DNA from 2 places in the Leisingera sp. F5 genome. Region 2 is predicted to be linked to the other one. Evidence: riboswitches for the same ligand, from Rfam matches in the RefSeq annotation. Region 2 holds a riboswitch; the other holds the start of a gene.

Region 1 (3,411 bases), on a different contig from region 2:
CAACCGATCCGGCCCTGGTTTTCGCCGATCTGGCCGCGGTGCAGCAGCAGGTGATCCAGGATCACACAGGCCATCATCGCCTCGGCCACCGGCACCGCGCGGATGCCGACGCAGGGGTCGTGGCGGCCCTTGGTGATGACTTCGGTGGCAGAACCGTCCTTGCGGATCGACTTGCGCGGGGTGAGGATTGACGACGTAGGCTTCACCGCAAAGCGCACTACCACATCCTGACCGGTGGAAATGCCGCCCAGGATGCCGCCGGCGTGGTTGGAGGAATACTCCGGGCCGTTTTCACCCATGAAGATCTCATCGGCGTTTTCCGAACCCTTCAGCCGCGCGGCATTCATGCCCTCGCCGATTTCCACGCCCTTCACGGCGTTGATCGACATCATCGCGGCGGCCAGATCGGTGTCCAGCTTGCCGTAAACCGGCGCGCCGATACCGGCGGGGACATTGCGGGCGACCACCTCGACCACTGCGCCGACCGAGTCGTGCGCCTTGCGCAGGGCCTGCAGGTAGTCTTCCCATTCCTGCACCGCGCCTGCGTCGGGGATCCAGAAATCGTTCTGCTCAATCGCGTCCCAGTCAAAGCGGCTGCGGTCGATCTTCAGCGCGCCCATCCGGGTCATGTAGCCCTTGATCTCCAGCCCCGGCGCCAGCGCCTTGATTGCTTCACGTGCAACACCGCCCGCGGCAACCCGTGCCGCGGTTTCGCGCGCCGAGGAGCGGCCGCCGCCGCGGTAGTCGCGGTTGCCGTATTTCTGGAAATAGGTGATGTCGGCGTGGCCCGGGCGGAAGGTCTGGGAAATCTCGCCGTAGTCCTTGGAGCGCTGGTCGGTGTTTTCGATCATCAGCTGGATCGGCGTGCCGGTGGACATGCCGTCGAACACGCCCGACAGGATCTTGACCGCGTCCGGCTCATTGCGCTGGGTGGTGTTCTTGTTCTGGCCGGGGCGGCGCTTGTCCAGCCACTGCTGCAGCATTTCCGGCTCCAGCGGCACGTTCGGCGGGCAGCCGTCGACGGTGGCGCCAAGCGCGGGCCCGTGGCTTTCGCCCCAGGTGGTGACGCGGAAGAGGTGTCCAAAGCTGTTCATCGACATGCGGCGCGGTCTCCTTTGCGGGACGTGCTTAGCGGGCAGGGGCCTGTGCCTCAAGCGGATTCCTCTGCGGCAAAGCGGGCAGGGGCGCTGCCCCCGACGCCTGCGGCGGCTCCCCCGGGATATTTTAAGCCAGAAGAACAGGGGATCGGCGCTGGCAGCGGTCCAGTTTGACCTGGCCATAGGTCCTGGCGGGGCTTTGGCTTGTCATTGTTGCGCCCGGGGCCTAATGTCCGCGAGACCTCGGGGTGCGCTGCGGCGCTGAGATGACACCCGTTGAACCTGAACCGGATCACACCGGCGGAGGGAAGGTACTGGACAGCCTCCACCCTTGCCCGAAGCCGCAAAGGAGGATGGCATGAAACATCTTGCATTTGCAGCGGGACTGCTTGGCGCGTCGGCAGCTTTTGCCGAAACGCCCGAACTCACCGTATATACCTATGACAGCTTTGTCTCCGATTGGGGCCCCGGCCCGGCGGTGGAGAAAGCATTCGAGGAAGTTTGCGGCTGCGACCTGAAACTGGTCGGCGCAGGTGACGGCGCGGCGCTGCTGGCGCGGGTCAAGCTGGAGGGCGAACGTTCTGATGCAGACGTTGTTCTGGGCCTCGACACCAATCTGACCGCGGCGGCCAAGGAAACCGGCCTGTTTGCCGAGCATTCGGTCAGCGCCGATTTTGCGCTGCCGGTCGAATGGAACGACGCGACCTTTGTGCCTTATGACTGGGGCTATTTTGCCTTTGTTCACAACGCCGATGCAACGGCACCTGCGGATTTCAAGGCGCTGGCTGCCAGCGACAAGAAAATCGTGATTCAGGATCCGCGCTCATCGACCCCTGGCCTCGGCCTGCTCTTGTGGGTCAAGGCCGCTTATGGCGACGAGGCGCCGGAAATCTGGAAGGGCCTGTCCGACAACGTTGTCACCGTGACCAAGGGCTGGTCCGAGGCCTATGGCATGTTCCTGGAAGGCGAGGCTGATATGGTTCTCTCCTACACCACCTCGCCCGCCTATCATCTGATAGCAGAGGAGGACGCCTCCAAGGCTGCTGCTGCCTTTGGCGAGGGCCATTACATGCAGGTGGAAGTTGCCGGCAAGCTGGCAAACACTGACCAGCCGGAGCTGGCGGATCAGTTCCTGGCATTTATGGTATCGGATACCTTCCAGTCGATCATCCCGACCACCAACTGGATGTACCCCGCAGTGACCCCGGCGGCGGGCCTGCCGGAAGGGTTCGGCACTTTGATCGCGCCGGGCAAATCCCTGTTGCTGAACGAGACTGAAGCGGCAGAGGTGCGCGATACGGCGCTGGGCGAATGGCTGGACGCGCTCAGCCAGTAAGCGCCTTTCCCGGCATCAGTGCGGCCCTTTTGGTGGCTGCGCTGATCCTGGGAACCCTTGGGGCAGTTGGCCTAAGGGCTGAGGCCGGAAGCGGATTCGCAGCCAGCGACTGGGCTGCGGTCCGCTTTACGCTGACACAGGCGAGCCTGTCGGCGCTGCTGAGTGTCGGCCTCGCCATTCCCGTTGCCCGCGCTTTGGCGCGGCGGCGGTTTCCGGGGCGGGGGCTTCTGATTGCCCTGCTGGGCGCACCGTTCATTCTGCCAGTTATTGTTGCCATTCTTGGGCTCCTCGCGGTCTTTGGCCGGGCTGGCTGGCTGAGCAGCCTTCTTGGCCAATTCGGGATGGAACCGGTGCAGATCTACGGGCTGCACGGGGTGGTGCTGGCGCATGTCTTTTTCAATCTGCCGCTGGCGACCCGGCTGATCCTGCAGGGCTGGCAGGAGATTCCTGCCGAGCGCTTCCGCCTGGCGGCGCAGCTGGATGCCGGGGCGCTGGCGATGTGGCGGCTGCTGGAAGGGCCGATGCTGCGGCGAGTGGTGCCCGGCGCACTGGCGGTTGTCTTCGCGATCTGCCTCTCCAGCTTTGCGGTGGCGCTGACATTGGGCGGCGGGCCAAGAGCCACAACCATCGAACTCGCCATCTATCAGGCGTTCCGCTTTGATTTCGATCTGGGCCGCGCGGCGCTGCTGTCGGGCATGCAGTTGCTGCTGACCGGCGCCGCCGCGCTGGTGGCGCTGCGGGCGTCGGCGGGCGAGGGTTTTGGCGCTGGTCTTGACCGCGCGGTGCGGCGCTGGGACGGGCAGGGGGCGCTGGCGCGCGGCTTGGATGTTTTCTGGATTATCCTGTCTGCGGCGTTCCTGCTGCTGCCGCTGGCCGCAATCGTGCTGGCGGGACTGCCGGGGCTGGCAGATTTGAAAAGCAGTGTCTGGCAGGCCGCTGGAAACTCCATTCTGGTTGCTGCGCTCAGCACATTGATCC
Region 2 (3,411 bases):
CTGGGAAAGGCACCCGCCATCAGCGGCTGCCGTCACATCCCACCGCCATAGCGGTGATGCCCAGACGGTCGAACAGCTGCTGGTCCTTGTCCTCTTCCGGGTTGTCCGCGGTCAGCAGCGTGTCACCCACAAAGATCGAGTTGGCACCGGCAAAGAAGCACATCGCCTGCATCTCGTCCGACATATCGGTGCGGCCTGCGGACAGGCGCACATGCGATTTCGGCATCAGGATCCGGGCCAGCGCCACCGAGCGGACAAATTCGATCGGGTCCAGCTTCTCGACATTGGCCAGCGGCGTGTCGGCAATCGGGATCAGCATGTTCACGGGCACCGAGTCGGGGTGCACCTCCAGCGTTGCCAGCGCCAGCATCATGTCGATACGGTCGAGCTGCTTTTCACCCATGCCGACGATGCCGCCGGAGCAGACCTTGATGCCTGCCTCGCGCACCTTGTTCAGGGTGTCGATGCGGTCGGCAAAGGTGCGGGTGGTGATGATCTCCGAATAATAGCGCTCGGAGGTGTCGATATTGTGGTTGTAATAATCCAGACCCGCGTCGCGCAGGCGGAACACCTGGTCTTCTTCCAGCATGCCCAGGGTCATGCAGGTCTCCATGCCCAGGTCTTTGACGCCCTGCACCATCGCCTCAAGCGCTGCCATGTCGCGATCCTTGGGCGAGCGCCAGGCGGCGCCCATGCAATAGCGCGTCGCGCCGCCGTCCTTGGCTTTCTTGGCCTCGGCAATCACCCGCTGCACTTCGATCAGCTTGGAGGCCGACAGTTGCGCGCCGTTGCGCGCCGACTGCGAGCAATAGGCGCAATCCTCGGCGCAGCCGCCGGTCTTGATGCTGAGCAGTTTGGACTTCTGCACCTGGTTGGGGTCGAAATACTGCCGGTGAACTGTATGCGCCTGAAACAGCAAGTCCATGAAAGGCTTGTTGTAAATCGCTTCCGCTTCTTCGCGGGTCCAGTCGGTGCGGATGGGTGCAGCGTCCAGCATGCTGTCTCCTGTTCTCGTGTACCAGTTGGCCATGCGCGGATGGCGGTTCGGGATTTTATAGATAATTTTTCCACCTGCGATCAAGCACCAAAGCTGCGCTGCAGCGATTTACCCCAAAACCGGCAGCGAATTCCAGCCAAGAGACTGCCATTAAAAGATAAAAATAATCTACAAAGTTTTCGGTTGACGCGAACCCCATGCCTCCCCTAGCCCTATAGGCACGCAGGGGAGTCCCGCCCAAGGGACTGAGAGGCGTCATGGTGCGGGGCAACCCGGACCGGCGGCGCGACCCTTTGAACCTGACCCAGTTGATACTGGCGTAGGAAGCTAGGACGCGCCTTTTGTCCCCGCGGGGACAGCCGTTTGAAACGGGCGCATTCCGGTACAGCAGGCCGCTTGCCTGCCGGTTTCCCAGCCAAAACTCATCTGGTGTCTTTTCTGAGTTATTGGCTTTGAGGAGCACCAAAATGAACGTCCCCAACCCCAAGATCACCACAGGTGCGTTGCCCGCGTCGCGCAAGATCTATGTCGCAGGCGAGGTCCACCCGGACATCCGCGTGCCAATGCGCGAAATCGCCACCCACCCCACGGCGGGCGAAGCGCCGCTGCCGGTCTATGACAGCTCTGGCCCCTATACCGACCCAGACGTGCTGACCGACATCCGCCAGGGCCTGCCGCAGCTGCGCCGCCAGTGGATCGAGGCGCGCGGCGATGTCGAAGAATACCAGGGCCGTGATGTGACACCCGCGGACAACGGCTTTGTCGCGGGCGAGCGGCTGACGCCTGAATTCCCGGTAAAACCCGCGCCGCTGCGGGCCAAGGACGGTAAGGCGGTGACCCAGCTGGCCTATGCCCGCGCCGGCATCGTGACGCCGGAGATGGAATTCATCGCCATCCGCGAAAACCAGCTGCGTGAACTGTCGCCCTGCCACCGCGACGGCAATGATTTCGGTGCCAATATCCCCGATTACGTGACGCCGGAATTTGTCCGCGATGAAATCGCTGCCGGCCGCGCCATCATCCCCGCCAACATCAACCACCCCGAGATCGAACCGATGATCATCGGCCGCAATTTCCTGGTGAAGATCAACGCCAACATGGGCACCTCTGCGGTGACTTCCTCGATGGAGGAAGAGGTCGACAAGCTGGTCTGGTCGATCCGCTGGGGCGCGGACACGGTGATGGACCTGTCGACGGGGCGCAACATCCACAACACCCGCGAATGGATCATCCGCAACAGCCCCGTGCCCATCGGCACCGTGCCGATGTATCAGGCGCTGGAAAAGGTGAACGGCATCGCCGAGGACCTGACCTGGGAGGTATTCCGCGACACGCTGATCGAACAGGCCGAACAGGGCGTCGATTACTTCACCATCCACGCGGGCGTGCGCCTGCATATGGTGCCGATGACGGTTGAGCGGGTCACGGGGATCGTCTCGCGCGGCGGCTCGATCATGGCCAAGTGGTGCCTGCATCACCACAAGGAGTCGTTCCTCTATGAGCACTTCGAGGAAATCTGCGACATCTGCCGCCAGTATGATGTCTCCTTCTCGCTGGGCGATGGATTGCGCCCGGGTTCGATTGCCGACGCCAATGACGAGGCGCAGTTTGCCGAGCTGGAAACCCTGGGCGAACTGACCAAAATCGCCTGGGCCAAGGACTGCCAGGTGATGATCGAAGGGCCAGGCCATGTCGCCATGCACAAGATCAAGGAGAACATGGACAAGCAGCTGGAGTGCTGCCACGAGGCGCCGTTCTATACGCTTGGGCCGCTGACCACGGATATCGCGCCGGGCTATGACCACATCACCAGCGGCATTGGTGCGGCGATGATCGGCTGGTTCGGCTGCGCGATGCTCTGCTACGTGACGCCCAAGGAGCATCTGGGCCTGCCGGACCGCGACGACGTCAAGGTGGGGGTGATCACCTACAAGATCGCCGCCCATGCCGCCGACCTCGCCAAGGGCCTGCCGGGCGCCCAGCGCCGCGACGACGCGCTGAGCCGCGCGCGGTTCGAGTTCCGCTGGGAGGATCAGTTCAACCTGTCGCTGGACCCGGATACCGCGCGCGAATTCCACGACCAGACCCTGCCGAAACAGGCCCATAAGGTGGCCCATTTCTGCTCCATGTGCGGGCCGAAATTCTGCTCGATGCGGATCAGCCACGACATCCGCGCCGAAGCACAGAAGGAGGGCATGGAGGCAATGGCCGCCAAGTTCCGCGAAGGCGGTGAGCTGTATGTGCCTGCAGCCGAGGCTGCGGAACCGGCAGAATGATCACCATTGCAGGCGCGGGCCTGGCCGGCCTCGCCTGCGCCTATGAACTGGCGCAGCGCGGGGCCAGGGTCACGGTCTATGAACGGGGGGAAACCTCCGGGGACAGCAGCGTCGCGCGCTTTGCGGGCGGCATGCTGG

Evidence for each region. A riboswitch is a leader RNA that binds a small molecule or an ion and turns the genes downstream of it on or off. The one in region 2 is predicted to bind thiamine pyrophosphate.
Region 1: another riboswitch for thiamine pyrophosphate. It lies ahead of thiB (thiamine ABC transporter substrate binding subunit); the one in region 2 lies ahead of thiC (phosphomethylpyrimidine synthase ThiC).

The regions. Positions count from the first base shown of each region.
Region 1 covers NZ_LUKH01000042.1:10,009-13,419, reverse strand. The annotation lists gene aroC (chorismate synthase) at 1-1,100, opposite strand, end outside; TPP riboswitch at 1,332-1,423, shown strand; gene thiB (thiamine ABC transporter substrate binding subunit) at 1,456-2,433, shown strand; gene A2I95_RS20930 (thiamine/thiamine pyrophosphate ABC transporter permease ThiP) at 2,409-3,411, shown strand, end outside.
Region 2 covers NZ_LUKH01000035.1:4,953-8,363, reverse strand. The annotation lists gene A2I95_RS19685 (8-amino-7-oxononanoate synthase) at 1-20, opposite strand, end outside; gene bioB (biotin synthase BioB) at 20-997, opposite strand; TPP riboswitch at 1,212-1,340, shown strand; gene thiC (phosphomethylpyrimidine synthase ThiC) at 1,465-3,273, shown strand; gene A2I95_RS19670 (FAD-dependent oxidoreductase) at 3,270-3,411, shown strand, end outside.